3 regions of the Amycolatopsis sp. NPDC049253 genome follow, and region 2 is predicted to be linked to each of the others. Evidence: riboswitches for the same ligand, from Rfam matches in the RefSeq annotation. Region 2 holds a riboswitch; each other region holds the start of a gene.
What was found. Region 2 has a riboswitch for S-adenosylmethionine ahead of AB0K15_RS20420 (aminotransferase class V-fold PLP-dependent enzyme). Riboswitches for the same ligand answer to the same signal wherever they lie in the genome.

Region 1 (10,095 bases), on a different contig from region 2:
CGATCACGCCGCACTCGGCGCCCATCGGCAGGTCGAGCCGATCGGCGACGCGCGGCGCGGCCACCTCCTGACTGATCGCGAGAATGCGGTGCGACACCCGTTCCAGCGCCGGTTCGGGACCGTGGAGGTGGCTGAAGGCGTGGCACACCTTGGACGCGACGGAGAACGTGCCGGTCCCCTGCACGCGCTTGACGAGTCCTTCCTCGCGCAGGAGGGCCAGAGCGTCTCGGATCACCTGACGGCTGGCCGAAAAGGACAACATGAGTTCGGCTTCGCCGGGCAACGCCCCGGCGGGTAACTCCTCGTGCACGATGGCCGCACGGAGCAGATCCCGCACCCGGCGGGCGGCGCTGAGACGACGCTTGGTCCGCGGATCCATTCTGGCCTGCTTCATGCAGGAAGCGTGCGCTCGCCGCCGTTTGTCCGGAAGGCCGGAAGCGTAACGCCGTCGTTAAGCCGGAAGCCTCCGCGCGGGAATCGGCCTGACCTGCGCGTAACCCGTCACCGAGCGCCGATACGCGGGATCGGCGCACCTTCCGGCCGGAAGTTTTTCCCGTACTGGCACCGAAGTCGATCTCACGGCCGGCCGGTGGGGCTCGGCCCCGGCACCGGGCCGGGTGATCACCGGGACTCGCCGGCCGGCTGTCCCTTCCGGCGATTCGCTCCGGCGGGTGAGACGGGAAGACCCTCGCTCCCCGCGGCGTTAGTGTGCGGCATGACCGCCGATCTGGAACACGTCCGCGCGCTGTCCCTGCAGGAGAACGGCCTCGCGACCATCTCGACCACCCGCGCAGACGGGACGGTGCACTCGTCCGTCGTCAACGCCGGGGTCTTCGACGACCCCGTGACCGGCAAACCCGGCGTCGCCCTCGTGGCGATGGGCGGGGCGTACAAGCTCAAGCTGCTGCGTGCCACCGGCCACGCGACGCTCACATTCCGCCGCGGCTGGGACTGGGTGTCGGTGACCGGGAAAACCCACCTCATCGGGCCCGACGACCCGGACGAGGCCTTCGACCCGGCCGGCCTGCCGACGCTGCTGCGCGACGTCTTCAAGGCCGCTACCGGAACGCACGACGACTGGGCCGAGTACGACCGCGTGATGGCCGAGGAGCGCCGCGTCGCCGTGTTCGTGGCGGCCGACCGGATCATCGGCAACCGCTGACGCCCGGCGGCGAGCCCGCGCTGTCCGGCGCGGGCTCGCCGTGGCTACTTCTTGGCCTTGCCGCTGTCCTCAGTGGACAGAGCCGCGACGAAGGCCTCCTGCGGGACCTCGACCCGGCCCACGGTCTTCATGCGCTTCTTGCCTTCCTTCTGCTTCTCGAGCAGCTTGCGCTTACGCGAGATGTCACCGCCGTAGCACTTGGCGAGCACGTCCTTGCGGATCGCGCGGATCGTCTCGCGCGCGATGATGCGCGAGCCGATGGCCGCCTGGATCGGCACCTCGAACTGCTGGCGCGGGATCAGCTCGCGCAGCCGAGTGGCCATCCGGTTGCCGTAGCCATAGGCGGCGTCCTTGTGCACGATGGCCGAGAACGCGTCCACGGTCTCGCCCTGCAGCAGGATGTCGACCTTCACCAGCTCGGCGACCTGGTCGCCCGCCTCTTCGTAGTCGAGCGAGGCGTACCCGCGCGTGCGCGACTTCAGCGTGTCGAAGAAGTCGAAGATGATCTCCGCGAGCGGGATGTTGTAGCGCAGCTCCACGCGGTCCTCGGACAGGTAGTCCATGCCGAGCAGCACACCGCGCTTGCTCTGGCACAGTTCCATGATCGTGCCGACGAACTCGCTCGGCGCGAGGATGCTGACCTTCGACACCGGCTCGTGGACCTCGGAGATCTTGAGCCCGCCAGGCCAGTCGGACGGGTTGGTGACCACGACCTCGCTGCGGTCCTCCAGCACCACGCGGTAGACCACGTTGGGCGCGGTGGAGATCAGGTCGAGGCCGAACTCGCGCTCGAGGCGGTCGCGCGTGATCTCCAGGTGCAGCAGGCCGAGGAAGCCGCAGCGGAAGCCGAAGCCCAGCGCGACCGACGTCTCCGGTTCGTAGGCGAGCGCCGCGTCGTTGAGCTGCAGCTTCTCCAGCGCCTCGCGCAGCTCCGGGTAGTCGGAGCCGTCGACCGGGTACAGGCCCGAGTAGACCATCGGCTTCGGCTCGCGGTAACCGGCCAGCGGTTCGGTGGCGCCGTGCCGCTCGGACGTGACGGTGTCACCGACCTTCGACTGGCGGACGTCCTTCACACCGGTGATCAGGTAGCCCACCTCGCCGACGCCGAGGCCCTTGCTGGGCTTGGGCTCCGGCGAGATGATGCCGACCTCCAGCAGCTCGTGGGTCGCGCCGGTGGACATCATGCGGATCTTCTCGCGCGGGGTGATCTTGCCGTCGACCACGCGGATGTAGGTGACGACGCCGCGGTAGGTGTCGTAGACCGAGTCGAAGATCATCGCGCGCGCCGGCGCGTCCGCGTCGCCGACCGGCGCCGGGACCTGGCGAACGACCTCGTCGAGCAGCGCGCCGACGCCGACGCCCGTCTTCGCCGAGACGCGCAGCACGTCGGTGGGCTCGCAGCCGATGATGTGCGCCAGCTCGGCCGCGTACTTGTCCGGGTCGGCCGAGGGCAGGTCGATCTTGTTGAGCACCGGGATGATCTGGAGGTTGTTCTCCAGCGCCAGGTACAGGTTGGCCAGCGTCTGCGCCTCGATGCCCTGTGCGGCGTCGACCAGCAAGATCGCGCCTTCGCACGCTTCCAGGGCGCGCGAGACCTCGTAGGTGAAGTCCACGTGGCCGGGGGTGTCGATCATGTGCAGCACGTGGTCCTGGCCCGCCACCTGCCAGGGCAGGCGGACGTTCTGGGCCTTGATCGTGATGCCGCGCTCACGCTCGATGTCCATCCGGTCGAGGTACTGCGCGCGCATCGCCCGTTCCTCGACGACGCCGGTGAGCTGCAGCATGCGGTCCGCCAGCGTCGACTTGCCGTGGTCGATGTGGGCGATGATGCAGAAGTTGCGGATCAGTTCCGGCGGCGTGAAGGTGGTGTCGGCGAACGTCTTGGGCGCTGTCACTCGTGTGGTCCTCGGGAAAGGTCGGGGGTGGCCGCTTCCTATCGTCCCATGGACCTCCGGGTGCGGTTGGGGGTCATCCCCGATGCGAGCGCGCCGGGCTCGTGATGACCTCGAAGGATGAGCACTCCACACCCTCCCCCGGGGACCTTCGACACCGCGCTGGACCGGGCATTCGGGCACCCCAGCGGCCTGCTGGGCCGCGTCGGCGGCTGGCTGATGTCACGCGGCAACGCCGCCACCGAGCACCGGCTCGTGGACCTGGCGCGGCTGGAACCCGACGAAACCGTGCTGGTCGTGGGCCCCGGCCCGGGCGTCGGCCTCGACGCCGCGAGCCGGCTGGCCGGCGAGGTCATCGGCGTCGAACCGTCGGCCGAGATGCGCGCCCTGTGCCGTGAACGCTGCGGCGATCGCGTGGAGCTGCGCGACGGCACGGCCGCGTCGACCGGCTGTGCCGACGCTTCCGTGGACGTCGTGCTGAGCGTCAACAACGTCCAGCTCTGGGACGACCGCGAGGCCGGCTTCGCCGAGCTGTTCCGCGTGCTGCGCCCCGGTGGCCGGCTGCTGCTGTCCGCGCACGAGAAGTGGCTGCCCGTCCCCCGGCACGAGCTGGCCGCCGAGGTCACCGCAGCGGGCTTCACCGACCTGCAGACGTGGACCTGGGAGCCCCCGGGCTTCGCGACACTGGCGGCGCAGTTGCGGGCCCGCAAGCCCTAGCGGGAGTCCCTCCGCAGCGGGTGGTCGGCCGGCACCTGCACCAGGACGATGCGCAGGCCGTCCGGGTCGGTGATCCAGGCCTCGTCGAGCCCCCACGGCTCGCGGCGCGCCCCGCGGACCGGCGTGACGCCGCGCGCGGCCAGCTCCTCGAGCGTCGCCGGCAGGTCGCGGACCTGCAGCCAGAGGTCGACGGCCGCCGAGGGTGTCGCGTCGTTGCCGCCCACGACCTCGATCGAACCGCCGCCCGCGAAGAAGACCGTGCCACCGGGGAACTCGCGCCGAATCGCCAGCCCGAGCGTGTCCCGGTAGAACGCGGTCGAGGCCTCCAGGTCGCGCGGGTGGATCAGCACCCGGCTGCTCAGTACGTCCATGCGTCCTGCCTACCCGAGTGGCTCAGGCCACCGCAATCGCGACGATCCCGGCCAGCACCACCAGCGAGCCCGCCAGCCGGCGCGCCGCGTTCCGCTCACCGAGCACGAACCACGCCGCGAGCCCGCCCAGCACGATCGACAGCTCCCGTGCCGGCGCGACCAGGCTGACCGGCGCCATCCGCAGCGCGTAGAGCACCAGCAGGTACGCCGCGGGCGAGGCGATCCCGACGATCAGCGTCTCCTTGCGGTGCTCGCGCCACAGCTTGCCGACTTCGGCGCGGTCGCGCAGGGCCGCGGGCGCCAGCAGCACGCTCTGCACCAGCGCGCCGCCGCCGAAGTACACCAGCGGCGGCACCGCGAGCGTCGTCACGGAGTGGGCGTCCCAGAGCGTGTAGGCCGCGATGGTCGCGCCGGTGAGCACGCCGTAGAACACACCGGCGCGGCGCGCTTTGACGTCGGCCTCGCTCCCGCCGAGGCTGATCACGAGCACGCCCGCCACCACCAGGAACGCTCCGATCAGGCCCAGCACGCCGGGGTGCTCGTGCAGCACGAGCACCGCCGCCAGCACCGACAGCAGCGGCCCGGTGCCGCGCGCGAGCGGGTACACGATCGACAGGTCGCCGACGGCGTACCCGCGCTGCAGCACCGTGCCGTACGCCACGTGCAGCACGGCCGTCACCGCGGCGGCGAGCAGCCACGTCCACTGTGGACGTTCGTGTTCGACCAGGAGCGCGATGACGGTTATCGGGAGCAAGACCACGGCCGAGACGGTGTAGTACAGCCACACGAACCGCGGCCCGCCGAAGGTGACGCGCTTGGCCGCGAGGTTCCACCCCGCGTGCACGACGGCGGCGATGAGGACGAACGACAGAGCTGTGGTGTTCACCGGACCCCTTCGGGTCTTCCGCGCACGCGGAAGGCCGGGTCCTCCAGGCTTTTGTCCCGTCAGATGAACGGCGGGCGTCGGGCCGCGCCGATGGTGCCGCTCGGACCTGTCCCGCCGGCCCTGGTTGTCTTGCGTCTTGCGTCGTGTGTTGCTTTGCGGTGCGGCGGGCCGGCAGCGGAACCCTAGGCACTGCGCTCTCCACCGTAGCCGAACCGATCACTCCGGGCCGCCCGAGGGGGCCGCGAGCAGGCCTGTTAGGCTTTCCCGTCGTTGCCGTGCGGCATTCCGTCAGGGAGGAAACCCGGCCGCGCCTGTCTTCACGCCAGGCGCCCGGAGCCACTTCGACGCGGCAGCGACCTTCACCGAGACGAAAGCAGGACGCCTTCATGGCCAACATCAAGTCCCAGATCAAGCGCATCACCACCAACGAGAAGGCCCGTCAGCGCAACCTGGCGATCCGCTCCTCGGTGAAGACCGCGATCCGCAAGTTCCGCGAGGCCGCCGACTCCGGCGACAAGACCAAGGCCCTCGAACTCCAGCGCGACGCCGCCCGCAAGCTCGACAAGGCCGTCACCAAGGGCGTCATCCACGCCAACCAGGCCGCCAACAAGAAGTCGGCTCTCGCGAAGCGCGCGAACCAGCTCTGAGCTGATCGCAGCACCCTGCCAGACCTGAAAAGCCCGGTGACCGCCTGGTCACCGGGCTTTTTCGTGCGTTCTCCGGGTCCGCCGGCGAGCAGCAGCCCTGTGCACTGAGAAACCCCGGCGACAGTCGCTCATCCGGCGGAGGGCTGATGCCAAGCCTGCGCACGCACCGGGCAACCGCCCGGATCATCTCGCGCGGGAAGGACCTGCTCACGAACCGCGCAGCGGGATCACGACGTGCTCAGCAACCCCCCATCCCGCACGACAAATACCTGCTCACGAGCCGCCCGGCGGGATCGCGGCAGGCCCAGCAACCACCCAGGCCATCCCGCGCGACAAGAAGCTGCTCACGAGCCGCCCGCCGGGATCGCGGCGGGATCGCGGCGGGCCCGGCGACCGCCCGGGTGACCGCGCGCTGCAGCGACCGTCGGGCGCGTCGCAGCTTTCCGAGCGTCGGCCTCGGCCGCGCCGGGCAGCGGGCCGAACTACGCCCGGCCGAGCAGCGTCAGCGTTCGCCCTTGGCGGCGACGACCTCGACGACCGCGCGTTCCAGGGCGTAGTCCGCATCGGCCGCCACGCCCTTGACCTCGGCGTTCAGGCGGGCAACCACGCGCATCGCCGTGGCGAGGCCGTCCTGGCCCCAGCCGCGGGACTGGCCCTGCGCCTTGCGGATCTTCCACGGCGGCATGCCCAGCTCGCCCGCCATCTGGTTCGGGTTGCCGCGGCCGGCGGCGGACACGCGGGCGATCGTGCGCACCGCGTCGGCGAGGGCGTCGGCGACCAGCACGTGCGGCACGCCCAGCTGCATGGCCCAGCGCAGCGACTCCAGGGCCGCCGCGCGGTCGCCGCCCACGGCCTTCTCCGCCACGGCGAAGCCGGTCACGTCGGCGCGGCCGGTGTGGTAGCGGCGCACGGCCTGCTCGTCGACCACACCGCCGGTGTCCGCGACGAGCTGCGTCGCCGCGGAGGAGAGCTCGCGCAGGTCGGAGCCGACGGTGTCCATCAGCGCCATCACGCCCGCCGCGTCGATCTTGCCCCCGACCCGGCGCACCTCGTTGCGCACGAACGACTCGCGCTCGGCGGGCTTCGTCAGCTTCGGGCACTCGGTGATTTCCGCGCCCGCCTTTTTCAGCGCCGCGGGCAGCGCCTTGGCCGCCTTGCTGCGCCCGCCGCCGTTGTGCACGACCACGAGCACGATCCCGTCGGCGGGCGCCTTGAGGTACGCCATCACCGCGTCCGCCAGCTCCTGCGAGATGTCCTGCGCGGAGTCGAGCACGATGACCCGCCCCTCGCTGAACAGCGAGGGGCTCACCAGCTCGGCGAGCACGGGCGGTGTGAGTTCGGACACCCGGTTGCGCGTCATCTCGGCCGTCGAATCCACGGCCCGCGCGGCGTCCAGCGACGCGCGGACAGCCCGCTCGATGAGCAGTTCTTCCTCACCGAGGACGAGGTGGAGCGGCGCGGGTGCGGTGGTCACCCCGCCATCCTCTCACCCGCCCGGTCCCGTGCCCGCTCCGGTGATGTGCGCCGCCACCGTGGCACGAGGTGATCGCCATGTCGTACGGTGTACCCGAGGCAGCGCCCGGCACCACCGGAAACACGACGGCGCGCCGACAACTGAACACCGCTCATCCAGAGGGGCAGAGGGAACGGCCCGACGAAGCCCCGGCAACCGGCGTACAGCCTGTCTTCCCGAATTTGCGGGATAGCTGACGACCACGGTGCCAATTCCGGCCCGCTTTTGCGGGGCAGATGAGGAAAGGAACCTCGCGATGACCGTTACCCTCGGCACGACCTCCACCAAGAAGACCCTGGACCTCGGTCCGGCCGTCGAACTGGTGTCGAAGGAAGAGGGCCACCGGCAGCCGCTCGCCCCGGAGTTCGTGTCCGCGGAGGACTTCTCACCGCTCGAGGTCGCCTACGACTTCGGCCGCGTGCGCCGCGAAGACATCGAGGCCGGCCCCAAGAACATCTGGCGCTACAAGAAGCTCCTTCCCGTCCCCTCGACCGTCGAGGAGATCCCGAACACCGAACCCGGCGCCACCCGCCTGGTGAAGGCCGACCGGCTGGCCAAGGCCCTGGGCCTGAAGTCCCTGTGGGTCAAGGACGACACCGGCAACCCCACGCACTCCTTCAAGGACCGTGTGGTCGCCGTCGCGCTGGCCGCGGCCCGCGAGTTCGGCTTCGAAGTCCTCGCGTGTCCGTCGACCGGCAACCTGGCCAACGCGACGGCCGCCGCCGCGGCCCGCGCCGGCTGGCGGTCGGTCGTGCTGATCCCGAAGTCGCTCGAGCGCGCCAAGATCCTCACCACCGCGGTCTACGACGGTGACCTGATCGCCGTCGACGGCAACTACGACGACGTCAACCGCCTCGCCACGGAGCTCGCCGGCGAGCACCCGACGTGGGCGTTCGTCAACGTCAACGTGCGCCCGTACTACTCCGAAGGCTCCAAGACGCTCGGCTACGAGGTCGCCGAGCAGCTCGGCTGGCGCCTGCCGGAGCAGATCGTGGTGCCGATCGCGTCGGGCTCACAGCTGACCAAGGTGGACAAGGGTTTCCGCGAGCTCGGCCAGCTCGGCCTCGTGGAAGCCAGCCCCTACAAGGTGTTCGGCGCGCAGGCCACCGGCTGCTCCCCCGTCTCGGCCGCGTTCCGCGCCGGCCACGACGTGGTCCAGCCCGTGAAACCCGACACCATCGCCCGCTCGCTCGCGATCGGCAACCCCGCCGACGGCCCCTACGTGCTCGACGTCGTCAACCGCACCGGTGGCGCGGTCGAGGACGTGAGCGACGAGGAGGTCGTGGAGGGTATCCGGCTGCTCGCGCGCACCGAGGGCATCTTCACCGAGACCGCCGGCGGCGTCACCGTCGCGACCGCGAAGAAGCTCATCGAAGCCGGCAAGATCGACCCCGACGCCGAGACCGTGCTGCTCATCACCGGCGACGGCCTCAAGACGCTCGACGCCCTCGAAGGCCGCATCGGCCCCAAGGCGACCGTGCCCCCGTCGGCCGAGGCCGTGAGCAAGGCCCTCGGCCTCTGACCGCCGGGCCCGCGGGCCGCTCCCCTAGCGGGGCGGCCCGCGTGGCTCACCCCGGCGCGCCACCGCCGGCCCGCCGGCATCGGGCAGCACGGCCGTGTCACCGTCCACATCGGTCCGCGTCACTAGCACACCCAACGTCCCCAGCACGTCCACTGTGGACTTCGCCGGATGGCCGTAGCTGTTGCCCGCGCCCACGCTGATCATCGCCGCCCGCGCACCCACAGCCTCGAGGAACCGGGGCAACGAGTAGCGCGACCCATGATGGGGAACCTTCAGCACGTCGGCGTGCAGATCCACCCCCTCGGCCAGCAAGTCGGCCTGCGCGGCCAGTTCCACGTCTCCGGTCAGCAGCACCCTCCCCGCTGCCGTGGTCGCCCGCAGCACCACGGAACTGTTGTTGATCATCGTGCCGTCCTGCAGGGCCGCCGCGCGGGCTGTGACGTAGCGCGGCCCGAGCACGTCCAGCGACAGCCCCGGCCAGTCGAGCCGCTGCCCGTCGCTCAGCTCCAGCAGCGGAACGTGGTGTGTCGCCGCCTCCTGCGACACCTGCTGCCACGCCCACGTCGGCGCCCGTCCGGGCCCGACCGCGATCGCTCCCACGGCCCGGCCGTCGAACACCGACGACAGCCCGCCGATGTGGTCGGCGTGCAGGTGGCTGAGCACCAGCAGCGGGATCCGCTCCACGCCGAGCCGCCGCAGGCACTCGTCCACCGGCCCCGGCTCCGGTCCGGTGTCCACGACCACCGCGCGCCCGGGCTCCGCGGTTGCCAGCACCACGGCGTCGCCCTGGCCGACGTCGCACTCCACCATTGCCCAGCCCTTCGGCGGCCAACCGGGCGAGAGCACCCGCGGCGGCACCACGATCAGCAGCACCGCCACCAGCGCCATCGCCACCAGCAGCCGCGCGCGCCGGAACCGGAACACGACCACCACCACGACCAGCACCCCGGCCGCGCACACCCCACCCCACCAGCCACCCGGCCAGGTCAGCACCGCGCCCGGCGCACGGGCCCCGTGCCGCGCGACGGTGATCAGCCAGCGAGCCTCCGGATCGGCCAGGTGCACCAGCACGTGCCCGGCCCCGGGCCACCACGGACCGACCACCGTGGCCAGCACCCCGAGCACCGTGACCGGCGCGACGACGGGCGCCACCAGCACGTTGGTCACCACCGAGACGAGGCTCACCGTGCCCGCCATGCCCGCGATGACCGGCGCGGTGACCACGAACGCCGCCAACGGCACCGCGATACCCTCGGCGTATCCCGGCGGAATCCCCCGGCGCACCAGCGAATCCGCCCAGCGCGGCGCGAGCAGCACCAGCCCCGCCGTCGCGAACACCGACAACGCGAACCCGAAGTCCGCCGCCATCACCGGATCCCACGCGA
Region 2 (10,095 bases):
ATCCACTCGGTCACGAGCGTGTCCAGTGTGGACAGTGGCAGGTTTCCGTTGCCCAGCACTACGTCGTGGAACTCGCGGATGTCGAAGTCCGCGCCCAGCGCCTCCTCGGCCGCGGCGCGTACGCGCTCGATCTCCAGGCGCCCCACCATGTAGCCGAGCGCCTGGCCCGGGTTCGCGACGTACCGGTCGATCTCCGCCTCGATCTCGATCCGCGCCATCGGCGTGTTGGCCGCGGCGTAGTCCACCGCCTGCTGCCGGGTCCAGCCCAGTGCGTGCAGGCCGGTGTCGACCACGAGCCGGGCGGCGCGCATCGAGTCCTGTGTGAGCATGCCCAGGCGCGTGACGTCGTCGGAGTACAGGCCCATCTCCTCGGCCAGCCGCTCGGAGTAGAGGCCCCAGCCCTCGATGTAGGCGTTGAACGGCACCAGCCGACGCAGCATCGGCAGATCGGTGAGCTCCTGTGCGAACGAGAGCTGGAAGTGGTGTCCCGGCACGGCTTCGTGGAACGCGATGCCCTCGCTCGTGAACCGCGGCCGCGAGCTCGCCTCGTGGGTGTTGGCGTAGTAGGTGCCCGGCCGCGAGCCGTCGAGCGACGCGGGCAGGTAGTAGGCGATGGTGCCGCTCGCCGCGTCGGCCTCCGGGACCGGCGCCACCACGCACTTCGCGGCGGGCACGCGCGAGAACCACTGCGGCGCAACGGCTTCCGCCCGCGTGATGGCGGCGCGGGCGCCGGCCAGCAGCTCCTCGCCGTCGCGCCAGCGCAGCTCGGGGTCGCTGCGCAGGTGCTCGAAGATCTCGGCGAGGTCCTGGGTGCCGAACACCCGCCCGCCGAGCTCGCGGTACTCCCCCGCCAGCTTTTCGGCGATCCGCAGGCCCGTGTCGTGCAGGTCCTGCGCCGTGCGGTCGGTGGTGGTCTCGGCGCGGATCAGGCCCTGGTACTTCTCCTGCCCGCCCGGTAGGTGCCCGATCCCCGGCTCGGACTCGGGCTTGGCGACCGGCGCCACCTCGTCGGCCAGGAACGCGCGGTAGCGCGCGAACGCCGGGCGCACGACCTCGGCCAGCAGCCGGTCGCGCTCCTCGGCGAAGCCGGCGACCTCGACCGCCGGCGTGACCCGCAGCGGGTCGGCGTCCTCGGCCGCGAGGTAGCGCTCGACGTACCCGATGCCCACGCGCACCAGGAAGTCCGGCGGAGCGAAGCCCTCGGCCACGGTCGCGCGCTGGGCTTCGATCACGGCGTCGAGGTAGCCGCCGACGCCGGCGAGCCGGCGGAGGTAGCCCTCGGCCTTCTCCTCGTCGTCGGGCACCAGCGCGGAGAGGTTGGTGATCAGGTACAGCGCGGGCGAGCTGAACCCGTCGCTCACGGCGAACCCGGACAACCGTGAGTCCAGCGTGTCGACGACACCGCGGGCGCGCGCGATCACCACGTCGCGCGTCACGGCGTCCGTGGTCGAAAGCCCGGCCCGGTCGAGGGCCTCCGCGCGGTCGGCGAGGTCGGCGAAGCGGGCGCGGAAGCTCGCGGTCGCCGCGAGGCTCGGGTCGGGCAGCGCCCCGTGGTCGCCGGGCAGGCCGTACATCGTGCGTTCGAGCGGTTCGCGTTCGAACTCCAGCTCCAGCAGGTCCTCGGCGAGCCCGTCGACGGTGTCGCCGTGGCCCGCGATCCACGCCGCGACCACGGAGTCGAGCACCGACAGCGGCAGCGCGCCGCCCGAGAGCACCACGTCGTGGAACGCGCGGACGTCGAACTCACTGCCCAAGCGGGTCTCGGCGGCAGCGCGGATCCGCTGGATCTCCAGGCGCCCCACCAGGTACGCGAGCGCCTGGCCCGGGTAGCCGATGTAGCGGTCGATCTCCGCCTCGATCTCCAGCTTGCCCATGGGCGTGTTCGCGACGAGGTAGTCGATGGCCTGCTGCCGGCTCCAGCCCAGCGCGTGCAGCCCCGTGTCGACCACGAGCCGCCCGGCGCGCATCGACTCCAGCGTGAGCATGCCGAGCAGCGAGACGTCGTCGGAGTACAGACCCATCTCGTCGGCGAGGCGCTCGGTGTAGAGGCCCCAGCCCTCGACGTAGGCGTTGAAGTCGCCGAGGCGGCGCAGCAGCGGCAGGTCGGTGAGCCCGAGCGCGGTGCTGAGCTGGAAGTGGTGGCCCGGGATCGCCTCGTGGAACGCCGTGGCCTCGGCGGTGTGCCGGAACCGTTCGGTGGCCTCGTAGGTGTTGGCGAAGTAGGTGCCCGGGCGCGAACCGTCGGCGGCCGGCGGCATGAAGTACGCGGGCGGCGCGCCGGGCGCGGAGTCCTCCGGCACGGCCTCGACGGTCCACGGCTGCTCGGGGATCGTGCCGAACCACTTCGGCGACTCGGCCGCCGCGCGCGTGATGGCCGAGCGCGCGGTGTCGAGCAGCTCCTCGGCACTCGTCCAGCGCAGCTTCGGGTCGGTGCGCAGCCGCTCGAAGATCTCCTGCAGGTCGCGCGTGCCGAATACGCGCTCCCCCAGCGCCTGGTACTGCTCGACCTGGCCCGCGATCACCTCGAGACCGGTGTCGTGCAGCTCCTGGGGCGAGCGGTCGGTGGTGGTGTGCATGCGCGCGAGGCGCGCGTAGATCTCGTCCCCGCCGGGCAGCCACGACACACCCGCGCGGTCGTCGGGCCGGCCGTGGGCGAGCACCTCGGCCTCGAGGAAGTCGCGGTACTCCTTGAACGCCGGGCGCACGACGTCGCGCAGCAGCTCCTCGCGCCGGCTCGCGAACGCCTCGTCGGGCGCCGGCTGGCGCAGCAGCGGGTCACCCGCCGGCTCGGCGAGGTAGCGGTCGACGTGGGCGATCGCGCCCTTCACCAGCCGCTCGACGGGCACCAGCCCGGCCTCGATGCCCTCACGGTGCCGCACCGCGACCGCGCGCAGGAAGGCCGGGATCCCGGCCAGCCGGTCGAGGTGCACCGAGGCCTTGTCGCCCGGCAGCACCGGCGCCATCGGCAGTGCCGAGAGCAGGCCCGCCGCGGGCCCGACGAACAGGTCGGTCACGGTGAACTCGCCGAAACGGCTGTCGATGAGGTCGAGCTTGCCCTCGATCGAGTTGATCACCACCTCGCGCGTGACGCGGTCCGTCGCGTCGAGGTCGCCGGCCTCGATCGCCCGCGCGCGCTCCAGCAGACCGGCGAGCCGCTCGCGGTAGGCGGCTTCGGCGGCGGCGCTGGGGTCGCCGAGTCCCGGCGCGTCGGGTTTGATGCCCAGGATCGCGGCGGAGAGCGGTTCGAAGCCGAACATCTCGTCGACGAGCTCGTCGGCGAGATCGGTGACGACGGTCATGGGTGCGGACTCCCGGGGTTCGGTGGTGCCGTGCGATTCCGACCCTAATGGAGAGCCGGGCTCCGGGGTGGCGTTCCGGCACGAGCGTCCCGTTCACCCATTGTGAACGGTGGATCGGGGCCGTTCCCGACACCCAGAGCCACCGAAACCGGGCTCCTGCCACCGGACCGGGCGACGCGGCCCCGGCCTTGCCGCGGCCGGCGTGGCCCGGAAGGTAGCGTTCCCCGGGTGGCCGTGACCGATCCCGCCGATGTCCGCCTGCTCGCCGCCCTCGCCGAGCTGGGCAAAACGGCCGTGCACGACCTCGCCGCGAAGGTGGGCATGGACCCGCGTGAGGTCGCCTACCGCCTGGTTGCCTTGTCCGGCAGCGGGTTGCCGCTGCTCGTCGGCGTCGAGAGCGATCCTTCCGGGCTGCGGGCGGCGATCGCGGGAGCGCCGCCGTCGTGGCAGCAGGCCCAGCCGCCCTCGGGGGCGATGCCCGTCGCCGCGCCCGGCGGACGGCCCGGCGCGGGCCTGCCGGCCGGAGCGGGCCACGGGATGCCGACGGGGCAAGGGTTTCCGGCCGCGGCCCCGCCGAGCGCCCCCGTTCCGCGTCCCGGGAACGGACCCGGAACGCCGGGTGCGCCGTCCGTCCACGGTGGACCGTCCGGACCCGGGCACGGCGTGCCGTCCGGACCATACGGCGTACCCTCGGGTCCCTACGGCGTCCCGTCGGGCGCGTACCCGGCCGTGCCGGGACCGCCGCCGCTCGACCCCGCGCTGAGCACGTGGGGCGTGCCGCAGACCGCGTCCTGGGCCCGCGGTGACGAGCCGCGGCGCGCAGGCCCCGCCGAGGGCAGACACGGCCGGATCGGCGAGACACTGCCGACGCAGGGGCTCGAAGGCGAGCAGCTCACCGTGCAGCTGCTGGAGGTGCAGGACCCGGCCGACTACCTGTTCGGCGCCGCCGGCTACCGGCTCGACACGGGCGAGCGGGCGGTGGTCGTGCACACCGAGATCACCAACCGCGGCAACGTGCCCTTCGCGTCGCTGCCGGACAACTACCTGGAGCTCGTCACGGCCGACGGCACGACGGTCGCCAAGGCGCCCGTGTCCCTGACCTCCCGGCCGCCGCACAAGATCGGCGTGCAGCCCGGCGAGACGCTCGGCGGCCACACCGTCTACGTCCTCCCGGACGCGACGCGGGTGGTCTCGGTGCGCTGGAGCCCCCGCCCGGAGCCGGACGACCGCACGCTGACCTGGGCCGTCGAGGGCTAGTAGCTCTCCTCGCGCAGGATGTCCAGCGCGCGGGCGAGGTCGTCGGGGTACTCCGCCTCGAACTCGACCCAGCGCCCGTCGGCCGGGTGCGCGAAGCCGAGGGTGCGGGCGTGCAGCCACTGCCGCGTGAGGCCGAGGTGACGCGCCAGCACCGGGTCGGCGCCGTAGGTCAGGTCACCCACGCACGGGTGGCGCAGCGCGGAGAAGTGCACGCGGATCTGGTGCGTGCGGCCCGTCTCGAGCTTCACGTGGGCCAGCGACGCGGCTCGGAACGCCTCCACCACCTCGTAGTGCGTCACGCTCGGGCGCCCGCCCGCGACCACGGCGAACTTGTAGTCGTGACGCGGGTGGCGGTCGATCGGCGCGTCGATGGTGCCGCGCGTCGGGTCCGGGTGGCCTTGGACCACGGCGTGGTAGCCCTTGTCGACCGTGCGCTCCTTGAACGCGCGCTTGAGCACCGTGTACGCGTGCTCGCTCTTGGCCACCACCATCACGCCGGTGGTGCCCGCGTCGAGCCGGTGCACCACGCCCTGGCGCTCGGCGGCGCCCGACGTCGAGATGCGCAGGCCCGCGGCGGCGAGCCCGCCGACGACCGTCGGCCCGGTCCAGCCGGGGCTCGGGTGCACGGCGACGCCCACCGGCTTGGAGATCACCACGATGTCGTCGTCGTCGTGGAGGATCTTCATGCCCTCCACGGCCTCGGCGATGACCTGGATCGGGGACTCCGGCTCCGGCAGCGTCACTTCGAGCAGGCCGCCGGCGGTCAGGCGGTCGGACTTGCCGGCGGGCCGGCCGTCCACCAGCACGTCACCGGCCTCGGCGAGCTCCGCCACGACCGTGCGGGACAGGCCCAGCAGCTTGGCGAGGCCGGCGTCGACGCGCATGCCGTCGAGCCCGTCGGGGACGGGCAGCAGGCGCGCGGTCACGCGGTCTCCTTCTTGCTGTTCTTGTCACGGGTCGAGGTGCCGTCGTAGTCCTTGCCCAGCAGCGACAGCAGCACGATGAGCACGCCGCCGCAGCAGATCGCGGAGTCTGCGATGTTGAAGATCGCGAAGCCCTCGCCGTTGGGGGCGAAGGCCGAGATGAAGTCGATGACGTGACCGCGCAGCGGGCCGGGGGCCCGGAAGATGCGGTCGGTGAGGTTGCCGAGCGCGCCCGCGAGCACCAGGCCGAGGCCGATGGCCCAGCCGACGCTGCGCAGCCGCCGCGAGAGCCAGATGATGGCGACCGCCACCGCGGCGGCGACCAGCGCGAACACCCACGTCATGCCGGAGGCCATCGAGAACGCGGCCCCGGAGTTGCGGATCACCTGCAGGTAGATCAGCCCGCCGAGGATCCGCACCGGCTCCTTGCCCTCGAGGTTCGCGGCCACGAGGTTCTTCGACACCAGGTCGATCGCCCAGATCAGGGCCGCGATCGCGAACACCAGCCCGACCCGGCGCTTGGGCAGCGGCACGGGCGCCTTCTCGGCGGCGGGCTCCTCGGGAGCCGCATCGCCGGTCACCGCCGGTTCGGGGGCATCGGCGGGCTTCGCGCCTTCGGACAGGCCGCGTTCGGACGAGGAGGACTCGGTGCTCACACCCCCATTGTCCACGCCCCGGGCTCACCCGGTCGCGGCGGCAGGCCGTGACCGCCACTTCGCCGGTCCGGCGACCACCACGAACGCCGTCGCGAGCAGGATCGCGGCCGACAGCACGACCCCGCCGAGCCCGGGCAGCGCCACGGCCGCGACCAGGGCGAAGACCACCGCGAGCACCAGCACGACGACGCTGCGCTCGTACCACGCGAGCACCAGCAGCCCCGGCGCCGCCAGCACGGGTCCGCGCACGTCGGCGCCGAGGCCGAGCCGGCCGAATGCGACCAGGTCCAGCACCGGCACGGCGAGCAGGCCCCCCGGCGAGGAGGGCGGCGAAGCGGCCGGTGCTCAGGGCATTCCCGGCGCGCGCGTACCTGGCCAGCACGAGCGCCGCCACCACGGCGAGCGCGATCGGCCAGCCGAGCGCCGTCGCGTACGTCGACGGCGGCAGCGGCACCCGGTCCTGGGTGAGGAACTGCAGCCCGCCCGGATCGGGACCGAGCAGACCTCCGGGGATCCGGTGCACCGGATCCGAGTACAGGTCGCCGAACGCGCCCCGTGCTCGGCGGTCGAGTTGCACCGCCGCCAGGATCAGCTCGGCGAAACCCAGCACCGCCAACGGAACCCAGAACCCCCACGCTCTCCCCATGCGGGGAGCCTGGCGAGCGGGCTCAGGCGCAGAACGGCGGAAGCTCCCGCGGGTCCCCCACCGGCGCCCAGCGACCGTCGACCTTCGTGTACTCCCAGCGGGCGCCGCGGGCGACGATCTGGCGCAGCGCGAGCACGAGGCGGTCCACGTGCTCCTCGGTGCTGCCCAGGCCGAGGCTCACGCGCACGGCCTGCTGGCCGTCGCGGCCGCAGGCGCCGATGAGGCGCTTGGTGGCGACGTGGGCGCAGAACGCGCCGTCGCGCACACCGACGCCGTACTCGGCCGAGAGGACCGCGGCGAGCCAGCCGGGTTCGAAGCCGTCGACGATGAAGCTCACCGTGCCCACGCGGTCCACCGGCGCGTCGAACAGGCGCAGCTCGGCGCAACCGGGCACACCGGCCAGGCCCTTGCGCAGCCGCTCCAGCAGCGTGGCCTCGTGCTCGCCCACGGCGGCCCAGTTCGCCGCCAGCCGCTCGCACGCGACGCCGAGCGCGTACACGCCGACGGTGTTCGGCGAGCCGGCCTCGTGCCGCTCGGCCCCGGTGTTCCACACCACCGCGTCGGAGGTCACGAGCTTCGTCGCGCCCCCGCCGGCGAGGTACGGCTCGGCGGCGCGCAGCCAGTCGGACCGGCCGATGAGCGCGCCGGCGCCGAAGGGCGCGTAGAGCTTGTGCCCCGAGAGGGCGACGTAGTCGACGTCCAGCTCCCGCAGGGAGATCCGGCGGTGCGGTGCGAGCTGCGCGGCGTCCAGCGCGACGCGGGCGCCGTGTTTCCGGGCCACGGCGGCGATCTCGGCCACGGGCAGCAGCTCGCCGGTCACGTTGGACGCTCCGGTCACCACCACGAGCCGCGGCCCTTCGGGGCAGGCGGCGAGCGCTTCGTCCACAACGGACACCGCGGCCAGGCGCGTGCGCGGCAGCTGCACGCGGCGCACATTCGGGCCCCGCCAAGGCAGCAGGGCCGCGTGGTGCTCGGTGTCGAACACGACCACGGACGTGCGCCGCGGCAGCGATCGCGCCAGCAGGTTGAAGGAATCCGTGGTGTTGCGGGTGAACACGACTGTGTCGGTGGCGCGCGCGTCGACGAACCGGCGCAGGATGTCGCGCGTGCGCTCGTAAAGGCGCGTGGACACCTGCGAAGCGAAGCCCGCGCCGCGGTGCACGCTGGCGTACCAGGGCAGGAACTCGTCGACGGCGGAGCGGACCGCGTCGAGACACGGCGCGCTCGCCGCGTGGTCGAGGTTCGCGTAGCCGACCTCGCCGCCGGTCACCAGCGGCACTCGCAGCGCCGCCCCCGCGACGCCGGGAATCTCCTGCGCCGCAACGGTTTCGGAGTTTTCAGCGGTACGGTCCAGAGCGAGTGTCATGGCTGTGCCTCCTCGGCAGTCCGGGGGACCCCGGCGAGGGGCCCGCGCTTGCCCGCCGCACAACGCGACCGGCCCGGTCTTCACCCGGGGCACCCCACCGCGGTAGGAGGGTTGCCGGCCAGCAAGCCGGGGCTGAACGCTGGCACTCATGACCTGTTGATGAAGGTAACCGAACGACGCCCGGTGGCGCCAGAGGTGTCCCGTGAGCTGAGACGGCGCTCACAGACCGGCGATCACCGCCGCAGCGCGTGGAAGGCCTCCGTCTGCTCGCGGATCGCGCGCTCGGCCGGGAGCCGTTCGATCGAGGAAGCGCCGAAGAAACCGACGATCCCCTCGGTGTGGTCGAGCACGTACTGCGCGTCGGCGGGTTCGGCGATCGGGCCGCCGTGGCACAGCACGAGCACGTCCGGGTTCACCCGCTTGGCCGCGTCGTGCATCGCCTGCACCCGGGTGACGGCCTCGTCGAGCGTGACGGCCGTCCGCGCGCCGATCGTGCCGCTGGTGGTGAGCCCGAGGTGCGGCACGAGCACGTCGGCGCCCGCGCGGGTCATGTCGGCAGCCTGCTCGGGGTCGAACACGTACGGCGCGGTCAGCAGATCGCGTTCGCGGGCCAGCGCGACGAGGTCGACCTCCAGGCCGTAGCCCATGCCGGTCTCCTCGAGGTTCTGGCGGAACACGCCGTCGATCAGCCCGACGGTCGGGAAGTTCTGCACGCCGGCGAACCCCATCCGCTTGAGCTCGTCGAGGAACGGGCCCATCAGCCGGAACGGGTCGGTGCCGTTGACGCCGGCCAGCACCGGCGTGTCGCGCACGACCGGGAGCACCTCGCGCGCCATGTCCACGACGATGCCGTTGGCGTCGCCGTAGGCCAGCAGCCCGGCCAGCGACCCGCGGCCGGCCATGCGGTAGCGGCCGGAGTTGTAGATGATCAGCAGGTCGATGCCGCCGGCCTCGGCGGCCTTGGCGGACAGGCCGGTGCCCGCGCCGCCGCCGATCACCGGACGGCCTTGCGCCACCGCGGCGGTGAGCCGGGCCAGCGCTCGTTCGCGGTCCACGTCAGGACCTCCCTTCGCCGATGAGCCGGTGCAGTTCCCGCGCGGCGGCCGCGCCGAACCCGGTGTCGTTGATGGCTTCTTCGCGCCGTGTCACGGTCGCCGTGCCACCGGACAGCGCTTCGGTGAGGTGGACGAACAGCTCGGCGTCGGCCGCCGGGTCGTGGAACGGACCGTCCGGAACGTCCACAGCGGACACTCCGCCGAGCGGCAGGAACACCGAGACGGGCCCTTGTGCCGCGCGGAGTTTGCGCCCGAGCAGCGTGCCCAGCTCCGCGGATTCCTCCGGGGTCGTCCGCATCAGCGTGACGGTCGGGTTGTGCACCAGCAGGTTCCGGTCCGCGAACCGCTCGGGCACGGTGTCGGCCGGGCCGAAGTTGACCATGTCGAGCGCGCCGACGCTGACCACCTGCGGCAAGCCCGCGCGCCCGGCCGCCTCCAGCCGGTGCGGGCCCGCGGAGAGCACCCCGCCGACGAGCTCGTCAGCCAGCTCCGTCGTGGTCAGGTCGAGGACACCGGCGAGCAGGCCGTCGGTCACGAGCTTCTCCATCGCCCGGCCACCGGAGCCGGTCGCGTGGAACACGAGCACCTCGTAGCCGAGCCGTTCCAGCTCGGCGCGGGCCTCGTCGGCGGCGGGGGTGGTGACGCCGAACATCGTCACCGCGACCAGGGGCCGATCGGTGGTTTCGCGGCCGGTGTCGTGGTGGCGGGCCATGGCGGCGATCGCTGCCGCCGCGTTGCCCAGCACGGTCTTCGACACCGCGTTGAGGCCCGCGATGTCGACCACGGAGTACATCAGCGTCACGTCGGTCTCGCCCACGTACGGGCGGACGTCGCCGGACGCCATGGTGGAGACCAGCAGCTTCGGCAGGCCCACCGGCAGCTCGCGCATCACC
Region 3 (10,095 bases), on a different contig from region 2:
GGAGTTCCTCTCCGACTTCAAGATGAACCTCGGCCCGGACGACGCGGTCGAGGGCGGTCTGGACGTCTCCCTCAAGGACGGCGCCGAAGTCCACGTCAGCCGCATGGGCGTCTCGATGGTCAACCAGCAGGAGACCATCGACCCCGACGTGCAGAAGGTCGACGACCCGACGCTCGAGCAGGGCAAGACCACCGTTCAGGACCCGGGCACCCCGGGCCAGAAGATGGTGACCTACAAGGTCACCAAGAAGAACGGCGAAGAGATCTCCCGCGAGCAGGTCTCGGTGAAGGTCCTCCTCGAGGCCAAGCCGAAGATCCTCAAGGTGGGCACGAAGAAGCCCGCCGACCCGGCGATCGGCGACGGTTCCGCGTGGGACCGCATCGCGGCGTGCGAGGCCGGCGGCAACTGGGCGATCAACACCGGCAACGGCTACTACGGCGGCCTCCAGTTCGACAAGCAGACCTGGGACGCCTACGGCGGCGACCAGTACGCGTCCTACCCGAACCAGGCTTCGCGCGCCCAGCAGATCGCGATCGCCGAGAAGGTCCGCGACGCGCGTGGTGGCTACAGCGCCTGGCCGGTCTGCGGCAAGCGGGCCTGAGTTCCGCGGTTCCCGCGGCTCGGTAGGCTTCCCCGGTGGTTGAACTGCTGGGGCCTGCCGAGATCCGCGGGCTGGCGGACGAGCTCGACGTCCGGCCGACGAAGAAGCTCGGCCAGAACTTCGTGCACGACCCCAACACGGTTCGCCGCATCGTCGAGCTGGCCGGGGTTCAGCCGGGCGACGTCGTCTTGGAGGTCGGCCCCGGGCTGGGGTCGCTGACGCTGGGTCTGCTCGACGCCGGCGCCCGCGTGGTGGCGGTCGAGATCGATCCGAAGCTGGCGGCGCGGCTTCCGCGCACCGCCGCCGAACGCGCCGCTTCCGTCGTGGATCAGCTGACCGTGGTCGGCGCCGACGCGTTGCGGATCAGCGCGGCGGATCTGCCGGCCGAGCCCGTGTCGCTGGTGGCGAACCTCCCGTACAACGTCGCGGTCCCGGTCGTGCTGCACCTGCTGGCCGAGCTGCCGTCGCTGCGGCGCGGGATGGTGATGGTCCAGACCGAGGTCGCCGACCGGATGGCCGCCGGTCCGGGCAGCCGCATCTACGGGGTGCCCAGCGTGAAGCTCGCCTGGTACGGCCCGGCGCGCAAGGTCGGTGCCGTGCCGCGGTCGGTGTTCTGGCCGGTGCCGAACGTCGACTCGTCGCTCGTGTCCTTCGAACGCGGCACTCCCGTGGAGGGTGTCGAGCGGCAGCGGCTGTTCGAGGTCGTGGACGCCGCGTTCTCCCAGCGCCGCAAGACGCTGCGCGCGGCCCTCGCCGGCTGGGCCGGTTCCGCGGATCGCGCGGGTGAGCTCCTCGTGGCGGCCGGCATCGACCCGAAGACGCGCGGCGAGCAGCTCGACGTGCACGACTTCGTGCGGCTCGCGGCTCAAGCCTGAAAGAGCCGCGCCAGGTGGTAGTCCAGCGTCGCGAGGACTTCGGGCGAGGTGAACCGGCCGTGCAGGACGTCGAGACCCAGGCCGGTGAAGCCCGCGACCAGCAGGTTGGCTTCCTGCCGCGGCTGGACGCCAGGTGGGAGAGCCGCGCGGCGCAACAGGCTGGTGAGCAGGTCCTCGATCGGTGTCTCGGCGTGGAGGAAAACCTTCGCCAGCGCCGGGTCGCTGTGGGTGCGGCTGAAGTACGCGCGGTGGACGCGAAGTGACAGCTCGCGCTCGGCGTCGAGCGGCAGCAGCTCGGTGAGCAGCGTCCGGACCACGCCGCGCACGCTCTGGTCGACCTGCGCCGCGATGCGGGCCTGCGTGCGCTGCTCGCCGCGTTCGTGCAGATAACGCAGGGAGAGCACGAGCAGGTTGTGCTTCGTCTCGAAGTAGTACTGCACCAGCCGCAGCGACACGCCTGCCTCGGCGGCCACCTCGCGCATGCTCACGGAGTCGAGTCCGCGTTCGGCCGCGATGCGCCACACCGCCGTGGCGATCTCGCGCCGGCGTTGCTCGTGGTCGACCCGGTGCGCCACGGTCCTCCTCCGCTGTTGTGGTACGACTGTATCCGATACACGCGTATCATCTGCGATGTGACGGACGTCCGGAATCGGCTCGCGGACCGGAGTGGGTGTCCGGCTGGGAAGACGGGGTGTCTCGCCGTGTCGAACTACCTTGCCGAACCGTCATTTACCCACGCGTGCGCCGCCGGGAGATTCCCGCGCCGGAATCGCCGCTCCACCAGGGATCAGCAGCGTCCACAGTGGAATAGGCTGCCGGAAAAGCCGCGCGGAAGACATTCGGTGCCGGAGCTTTCGGGTCCACGATGTGGCTGCGGGTGTCCCGGTATCCGGGCACCACCACTCGTGTGATCTGCACCAACGCGCTTGCGTTCACCCAATGGGATCGGCTTTACTCAGAATGTCCATCCCGAGCGACTGAGAGACCTGGCTCGCCGAAGTCGCAGCAACCACTCCCCATGGGGCAGGTGCTACAGCCAGGACCGATGGAGGCTGTTTCCGATGCAGAGGGTAGCCCGCCCGCTCCTGTTGACCCGGCGGCGCGTCGTCGATGAAGGTCGCCGCACGGTATGTGCGTGTCGACGCTCCACAGTCATCGCCTGATCCTTTCTACCGCAATTCTGCGCACCGTCCGAAAAGGACGGTGATTCGGTGACGCCCGGCGCGCCCGGAAACGGTGCTGCGCCTCATGCCTGGAGCTCTTCGTGATCACTGTCGAAAACGTGTCCAAGTCCTTTCCCCTCAACGGAAATCCGGTCGCCGCGCTGCGTGATGTGAGCGTCGACGTGCAGGCCGGCTCTCTCTTCGGCGTGGTGGGCCCCGCCGGCTCCGGCAAGTCCACGCTCGCCCGCTGCATCGCCTTGCAGGAGCGCCCGGACCGCGGTGTCGTGCGGCTCGACGGCCTCAACACCGGTGCGCTCGACGGCCGCCGGCTGCGTGAGGTCCGCCGCCAGCTGGGTGTCGTCGGCACCAAGCCGGAGCTGCTCGCCGAGCGCACCGTCGCCGGCAACATCGCCACGCCGCTGGAGCAGCTCGGCGTCGACGGCCCGCAGCGCAAGAGCCGCGTCGGCAACCTGCTCGACCTCGTGGGCCTCACCGCGCGGGCCGCGCAGAAGCCGGCCGACCTCACGCCCGGCCAGCTGCGCCGCGTCGCCGTGGCCAGGGCGCTCGCCGCCGGCCCGGCTGTGCTGCTGGCCGACGACCCCACCGCCGGCATCGCCCCCGAGGAGGCCGGCGCCGTGCTCGCCGTGCTCGACCGGGCGCGCGCCGAGCTCGGCACCACCGTGCTGCTGACGACCCCCGACGCCGGTGTCGTCCGCCGCGTCTGCGACGACGTCGCGGTGCTCGAAGACGGCGCGGTCGTCGAACGCGGTCACGTGCTCGACCTCATCGCCTCGCCGGGCAGCTGGACCGCGCAGGCGGTGCTGCCGGCCATCGAGACCGCCCGCGCGCAGGCCGCGAAGTACGACCGGTCCGCCGACGTCGTGCTGATCGGCTTCGCGTCGGTCGGAGCCCTGCTGCCCGAGGCGGCCGGCCGCTTCGACGTGGAGGTCGCCACCATCGGCGGCGGTCTCACGCGCATCGGCGACACCCCGATCGCGCGTTTCCGCATCGGCGTCCGCGGCGAGCGGGCCGACGCGGCGCTGGCGTGGATCGCCGACCGCGGCGCCCACGTGACGCCGGCCGTGCGGGCCGCGCAGAGCGTCGCCGCCTGACCGCTCGTCTCACCCCCAGGCCCACCGCACCCCGATGCGGCGTTGGTTGACCGCAACCAACGCCGCATCGGGGTTGCTTGCGGTAGGACGCGGGGTCCGAGAGGAGCGAAGGCGTGTCCAAGAGGTCGGGACAGGTGTCCTGAGAACGGCTGTTTTCTCCTGGTGGGGAGCCCAGGCGCCCGGCCACGTAGGCTTGACGGGTGCTCGCCGTAGTTCCACCACCAGTCACCGTCCGGGTCCCGGCCAAGGTCAACCTGCACCTGGCCATCGGTGACCTGCGCGACGACGGTTACCACGACTTGGTCACCGTCTTCCAGGCGTTGTCGCTCACGGACGAGGTGACCGTCGCGGCCACCGACGACCCGGGGCTCGAGGTCTTCGGCGAGGGGGAGGGGTCGGTGCCCACCGACGCCACCAACCTCGCCTGGCGCGCGGCCCAGGAGCTGTCCACCTACGCCGGTCGCGCCGAGGGCGACGACCCGAAGGTGCGGATCGTGCTGCGCAAAGGCATTCCCGTCGCCGGCGGCATGGCGGGCGGGAGCGCCGACGCGGCGGCGACGCTCGTCGGCCTGGCTTCGCTGTGGAAGCTCGACGTGACGCGCGACGAGCTGGCCGCCATCGCGGGCAAGCTCGGCAGCGACGTGCCGTTCGCGCTCTACGGCGGCACCGCGCTCGGCACGGGCCGCGGTGAGCAGCTCGTGCCGGTGCTGTCGCGCCACACGTTCCACTGGGTGCTCGCGTTCGACACCGAAGGCCTGTCGACGCCGAAGGTGTTCGGCGAGCTCGACCGCCTTCGCACCGACGGCAACCCGCCGCGCATCGGCTCCCACACGCCCGTGGTCGAGGCCCTCGCGTCGGGTGATCCGCGCCAGCTCGCGCTGCTGCTGGGCAACGACCTGCAGGCGGCGGCCGTGTCGCTGCGCCCCGGTCTGCGCCGCACGCTGCGCGCGGGCGTGAACGCGGGCGCGCTGGCCGGCTGCGTGTCCGGCTCGGGACCCACGTGCGCCTTCCTCTGCGCCGACGCGCAGGCCGCCGTCGAGGTGGCGGCCGAGCTGTCCGGCGCCGGCGTGTGCCGGACGGTGCGCGTCGCTCACGGCCCGGTGCCCGGCGCCCGGCTGGTCGGCGGCGACGACGCACCCCGTGGCGCGCCACCGCGCGTGCACGCCTGAACTTCTAGTCCACTGTGGAAAGGATCGGCTGAATCGGATGGCCAACCTGGTCAACCTGGAGTCGGTGAGCAAGTCGTACGGCGTGAAACCGCTGCTGGACGGCGTTTCGCTCGGCGTCGCCGCAGGACAGCGCATCGGTGTGGTCGGTCTCAACGGAGGCGGCAAGACGACCTTGCTGGAGGTGCTCGCGGGTCTGAGCGAGCCGGATTCCGGCCGTGTGAGCCATGTTCGTGACCTGCGCATGGCCGTCGTCACCCAGCGAACCGAGCTGCCTTCGGGCAGCACGGTCGGCGACGTCGTGCTCGAACGCTATGGCGCGGAACACGAATGGGCCGCCGACGCGCGCGTGCGGTCCATTGTGGACGGGCTCGGCATCACCGCCATCGGCCTCGACACCCCGACCGCGAACCTCTCCGGTGGCGAACGCCGTCGCGTCGCGCTGGCCGCGGCGCTGACCGGCGAGCTCGACCTCGTGGTGCTCGACGAGCCCACCAACCACCTGGACGTCGAAGGTGTCCGCTGGCTGGCCGACCACCTGCTCGCCCGCCGGATCGCCGTGGTGGTCGTGACCCACGACCGGTGGTTCCTCGACACCGTCGCGAGCCTCACCTGGGAGGTCGCGAACGGGCGCGTCGAGCAGTACGAAGGTGGTTACGCCGACTGGATCTTCGCGCGCGCCGAGCGGGCGCGCCTGGCCGCGACGGCCGAGGAGAAGCGGCAGAACCTGGCCCGCAAGGAGCTGGCGTGGCTGCGCCGCGGCCCGCAGGCGCGCTCGTCGAAGCCGCGCTACCGCGTGGAAGCCGCCGAGGCCCTGATCGCCGACGTGCCGCCCCTGCGTGACTCCGTGGAGCTGATGGCGTTCGCCAAGCGCCGCCTCGGCAAGACGGTGCTGGAGCTGGAAGACGTGACGCTGAGCGTCGGTGACCGGACGCTGCTCGACCAGGTGACGTGGCGCATCGGGCCGGGGGACCGCGTGGGTCTCGTCGGCGTGAACGGTTCGGGCAAGACCTCGCTGCTCAAGCTGCTGGGCGGCGACGTCGAGCCGGAGACCGGGCGGCGGATCGAGGGCAAGACCGTCGCGCTCGCGCACCTGCGCCAGGAGCTCGACGACCTGCCGCGCGACCTGCGCGTGCTGCAGGCGATCGAGCAGGTGGCCGGGCGCGTGGTGTTCGGCAAGCAGGAGATGACGGCTTCGCAGCTGGGCGAGAAGCTCGGCTTCCCGCCCGAACGGCAGTGGACACCCGTCGGCGATCTGTCGGGTGGCGAGCGGCGCCGGCTGCAGCTGTGCCGGCTGCTCATGGCCGAGCCCAACGTGCTGCTGCTCGACGAGCCCACCAACGACCTGGACATCGACACCCTGCAGCAGCTCGAAGACCTGCTCGACGGCTGGCCCGGCACGATGGTCGTGGTCTCGCACGACCGCTACCTCGTGGAGCGCGTCTGCGACACCACCGTGGCCCTGTTCGGCGACGGCCACGTGACGAACCTGCCCGGCGGCATCGAGGAGTACCTCAACCGCCGCACGAAGCTGCGCGAGGCGACGCCGCGGCGCGAGTCACCGGCGGCCCCGGAGAAGGCCGAGACCAAGCGAAGCAACGCGGAGATCCGGGCCGCGCAGAAGGAGCTCGGACGGCTGGAGCGCAAGCTCGACCAGCTGGCCGCCCGTGAGGAGAAGCTGCACGCGGCACTGCTCGAAGCGGCCACGGACCCGGACAAGCTCATCGCGTTGAACACCGAGCTGAAGGGTGTGCACGCGGAGAAGGAAGACGTCGAGGCGAAGTGGCTGGAGACGTCCGAAGCGCTCGAATGACGGCCCGATCCGCGACCCGATCGACGCTGTTCACGCCACCGCAGGCAAGCGTTGACACCCAGACAGTAATCTGTCGCGCATGAGTCGGTTCGTGGACACGCTCGTCGAGACGGCGACGGGGCGGGGTCAGCAGCGCGGCATGGTCACGGGCGAGCCCAAGGAGCCGGTGCGCCGGACGTGGGCCGAGGTCCACGACCAGGCCAAGAAGATCGCCGGAGGCCTGGTCGCGGGCGGGCTGAAGCCCGGGAGCGCGGTGGCCGTGCTGGCCGCGGCGCCGGTGCTCATCGCGCCCACCGTGCAGGCCGTGTGGCTGGCCGGCGGCAGCGTGACGATGCTGCACCAGCCGACGGCGCGCACGGATCTCGCCGAGTGGGCCGAGGACACGGTCAAGGTGCTGGGCATGATCGGCGCCGGGCTGGTGGTGCTGGGCGAGCCGTTCGACCAGCTCGCGCCCGTGCTGGCCGAGAAGGGCATCGAGCACCGCCTGATCACGGAGCTGGCCGAGGCGGAGCCGCTGGCCGAGGTCGTGCCCACCGACGAGGGCGACACGGCGCTGCTCCAGCTCACCAGCGGTTCGACGGCCGATCCCAAGGCCGTGCGGATCACCTACGGCAACCTCTACACCAACGTCAAGGCCATGGTCGACCGCGCGGAGTTCGACTTCGACGTCGACGTGATGGTGTCGTGGCTTCCGACGTTCCACGACATGGGCATGGTCGGCTTCCTGACGGTGCCGATGACCTTCGGCGTCGAGCTGGTGAAGATCACGCCCGTCGAGTTCCTGTCCGGGCCGTTGATCTGGCCCGAGCTGATCTCCAAGTACAACGGCACCACCACGGCCGCGCCGAACTTCGCGTACGCCATCGTGGGCCGCCGTATGGCCCGCGTCGAGGACGACAACGCCTACGACCTGTCCAAGCTCCGCATCGCGCTCAACGGCGCCGAGCCGATCGACGAGACGGCCGTGCAGACCTTCGTCGACGCGGGCGCCCGCTTCAAGATGCCGGCCGAGTGCGTGTTCCCGGCGTACGGCATGGCCGAGGCGACCTTGGCGGTGTCGTTCGCGCCGCTGTTCACCGGGCTGACGCTCGACGTCGTCGAGGCCGACGCTTTGGAGGCCGACGACCGCGCCGTCCCGGTTCCCGAGGACGACCCCCGGCGGGGCACGGACTCGGTGCGCTCGTTCGCCGTGCTGGGCCGCCCGCTGGACGGCCTGGAGGCGAGCATCGTCAACTCCGAGGGCGAGCTGCTGGGCGACCGCGAAGTCGGCGAAATCCGCCTCCGCGGCCCGGCCGTCACCCCGGGCTACCTCACCGTCGACGGCCCTCTCGACACCCAGGACGCCGACGGCTGGATGAAGACCGGCGACCTCGGGTACCTCATCGACGGCCAGATCGTCATCTGCGGCCGCCGCAAGGACGTCATCATCATGGGTGGCCGCAACCTGTACCCCACCGACATCGAACGCGCGGCCACCTCGGTCGAAGGCGTGCGCGCCGGCAACGCCGTTGCCGTCCGCCTCGACGCCGGCAGCCGCCGCGAACGCTTCGCCGTCGTCGTGGAGTCCAAGCTGGCGGGAGACGCGGAGGCCGAACGCGCGCTGTCGAAGCAGGTCGCCGCCCGCGTCCGCGACGCGGTGGACATGCGCCCGTTCGCCGTGGTGGTCCTCCCGGCCGGCAGCCTGCCCAAGACTCCGTCGGGCAAGGTCAAACGAGCTGCGACGGCGATGCAGTACGCGGACAAGATCGCCCACAACGCAGAGCACTGACGAGCGACTCCACGGACTCCGGCGCCGCCGGGAGGAGCGGCAGGCGCACATCCGGCGTGGGGATGCGGCCCAGGGCGTGGAGGGCGCCCTTGAGGACCGTCGGGTTCGGTTCGGCGAAGGTCGCCACCGAGAGCCGGGCCAGGGGTGGCCCGAGTTCGCGCGCGGCGGCCAGATCGCCGCGAGACCAGGCGGTGTGGAGGGCGACGAAGTCCGCGGTGGCCAGGTGGGCGGATGCGAGGATGCCGCCGGCGGCGCCGAGGGCCAGGAGCGGGCCCGCGATCACGTCGTCGCCGGCGAGAACGGCGAAGTCGGGCGGGCAGTCGCCGAGCAGGGAGACCGTGTCGTGGTCCACGGTGCCGGTGGCGAGTTTGACGCCGGCGACGTTCGGCAACGAGCCCACGGCGCGCAGGGTCGTGGCGCTGAGCGGCTGGGCCGTGCGATAGGGCACGTGGTAGATCACCAGCGGCACCGGGCTGGTCGCGGCTAGGCGGGTGAAGTGGGCGAGCACGCCGGCCTCACCGGGGCGAGTGAAGGGCGGCACGGTGACCAACGCGGCTGTCACGTCGGGCCAGCGGGTCAGCTGTGCCGGGTTGTCCGTGCCGACGATCAATGTCGCCCCACGAGGATGGCAGGCCGCGGCGCACACCTCGATCACGAGCTGCTTCTCGACGGCGTCCAGTGAGCTCGGCTCACCGGTCGTGCCCAGGGCGACGAGCCCCGTCGCGCCGGCGTCGAGCACGGACTCGGCCAAGGCCTCCAGGGCGTCCGTCGCGATGCGGCCGTCGGCGGTGAACGGGGTGATCAGCGGGACCAGGATCCCCTGCAGTTCGGGCATGGGGAGAGCGTGGCGCACCCGAATCGTCCAGGTCCAGTTCACGTTTCTGGCTTCGAGCTTAAGCTGACCTGATGCTCGACGTGCGCCGTCTGCGCCTGCTGGCCGAACTCGCCCACCGCGGCACCATCGCGGCGGTGGCACAGGCGTTCGCGTTCACGCCGTCGGCCGTGTCGCAGCAGCTCAGTGCGCTGGAGCGCGAAGCGGGGCTACCGTTGCTCGAACGCACCGGGCGCACGGTCACGCTCACCCCGGCGGGGCACACCCTGGTCCGGCACGCCGAAGCGGTGCTGGCCCAGCTGGAACGCGCGCGGGCGGAGCTGGTCAGCGCCCGCGCCGGCGTGGCGGGGCCGGTCAGGATCGGCACGTTTCCGAGCGCCGGTCGCACGCTTCTGTCGGCAGCGCTGGTCGAGCTCGCCCGAGCCCATCCGACGCTGGAACCCCACCTGGTCGAGCTCGATCCGGCCGACGTCGCCGACGCTCTTCGCACCGGGAACCTCGACGTCGCCCTCGTCCACGAATACGACTTCGCCCCTGCGGCAGGCGAAGCCACGACTCCCTTGTGGACAGAGGCGATGTACCTCGCGCAAGGGTCACCCCCGGCCCATCGAAACGAGGCGCTCGAACACCACCGCGACAGTCCCTGGATCGCCGCGACACCCGGCACGATGTGCCGCCGCATGACCGACCGCGCGTGCGCCGCCGCGGGCTTCGAGCCGCGAGTCCGCCACCAGGTCGACGACTTCGCCACCGTGCTCGCCCTCG

Region 1: it holds a riboswitch for S-adenosylmethionine, as region 2 does, so the genes downstream of both, thrC (threonine synthase) here and AB0K15_RS20420 (aminotransferase class V-fold PLP-dependent enzyme) in region 2, are expected to answer to the same signal.
Region 3: it holds a riboswitch for S-adenosylmethionine, as region 2 does, so the genes downstream of both, AB0K15_RS13650 (ATP-binding cassette domain-containing protein) here and AB0K15_RS20420 (aminotransferase class V-fold PLP-dependent enzyme) in region 2, are expected to answer to the same signal.

What each region holds. Positions count from the first base shown of each region.
Region 1 is NZ_JBFAQX010000011.1:19,245-29,339, forward strand. It holds gene AB0K15_RS24660 (GntR family transcriptional regulator) at 1-394, opposite strand, end outside; gene AB0K15_RS24665 (pyridoxamine 5'-phosphate oxidase family protein) at 716-1,162, shown strand; gene lepA (translation elongation factor 4) at 1,207-3,057, opposite strand; gene AB0K15_RS24675 (class I SAM-dependent methyltransferase) at 3,175-3,771, shown strand; gene AB0K15_RS24680 (VOC family protein) at 3,768-4,142, opposite strand; gene AB0K15_RS24685 (EamA family transporter) at 4,165-5,028, opposite strand; gene rpsT (30S ribosomal protein S20) at 5,415-5,675, shown strand; gene holA (DNA polymerase III subunit delta) at 6,178-7,149, opposite strand; SAM riboswitch class I at 7,298-7,431, shown strand; gene thrC (threonine synthase) at 7,445-8,710, shown strand; partial or broken gene AB0K15_RS24705 (ComEC/Rec2 family competence protein) at 8,735-10,095, opposite strand, start outside.
Region 2 is NZ_JBFAQX010000008.1:157,601-167,695, reverse strand. It holds gene AB0K15_RS20445 (DUF885 domain-containing protein) at 1-3,299, opposite strand, end outside; gene AB0K15_RS20440 (AsnC family protein) at 3,528-4,556, shown strand; gene AB0K15_RS20435 (RluA family pseudouridine synthase) at 4,553-5,482, opposite strand; gene lspA (signal peptidase II) at 5,479-6,135, opposite strand; gene AB0K15_RS20425 (hypothetical protein) at 6,160-6,435, opposite strand; gene AB0K15_RS20420 (aminotransferase class V-fold PLP-dependent enzyme) at 6,804-8,147, opposite strand; SAM riboswitch class IV at 8,187-8,301, opposite strand; gene AB0K15_RS20415 (phosphoenolpyruvate hydrolase family protein) at 8,381-9,202, opposite strand; gene AB0K15_RS20410 (Tm-1-like ATP-binding domain-containing protein) at 9,204-10,095, opposite strand, start outside.
Region 3 is NZ_JBFAQX010000005.1:87,011-97,105, reverse strand. It holds gene AB0K15_RS13665 (transglycosylase family protein) at 1-601, shown strand, start outside; gene rsmA (16S rRNA (adenine(1518)-N(6)/adenine(1519)-N(6))-dimethyltransferase RsmA) at 637-1,476, shown strand; gene AB0K15_RS13655 (TetR/AcrR family transcriptional regulator) at 1,467-2,051, opposite strand; SAM riboswitch class I at 2,438-2,544, shown strand; gene AB0K15_RS13650 (ATP-binding cassette domain-containing protein) at 2,741-3,751, shown strand; gene AB0K15_RS13645 (4-(cytidine 5'-diphospho)-2-C-methyl-D-erythritol kinase) at 3,952-4,920, shown strand; gene AB0K15_RS13640 (ABC-F family ATP-binding cassette domain-containing protein) at 4,958-6,730, shown strand; gene AB0K15_RS13635 (fatty acyl-AMP ligase) at 6,810-8,498, shown strand; gene AB0K15_RS13630 (dihydrodipicolinate synthase family protein) at 8,437-9,333, opposite strand; gene AB0K15_RS13625 (LysR substrate-binding domain-containing protein) at 9,405-10,095, shown strand, end outside.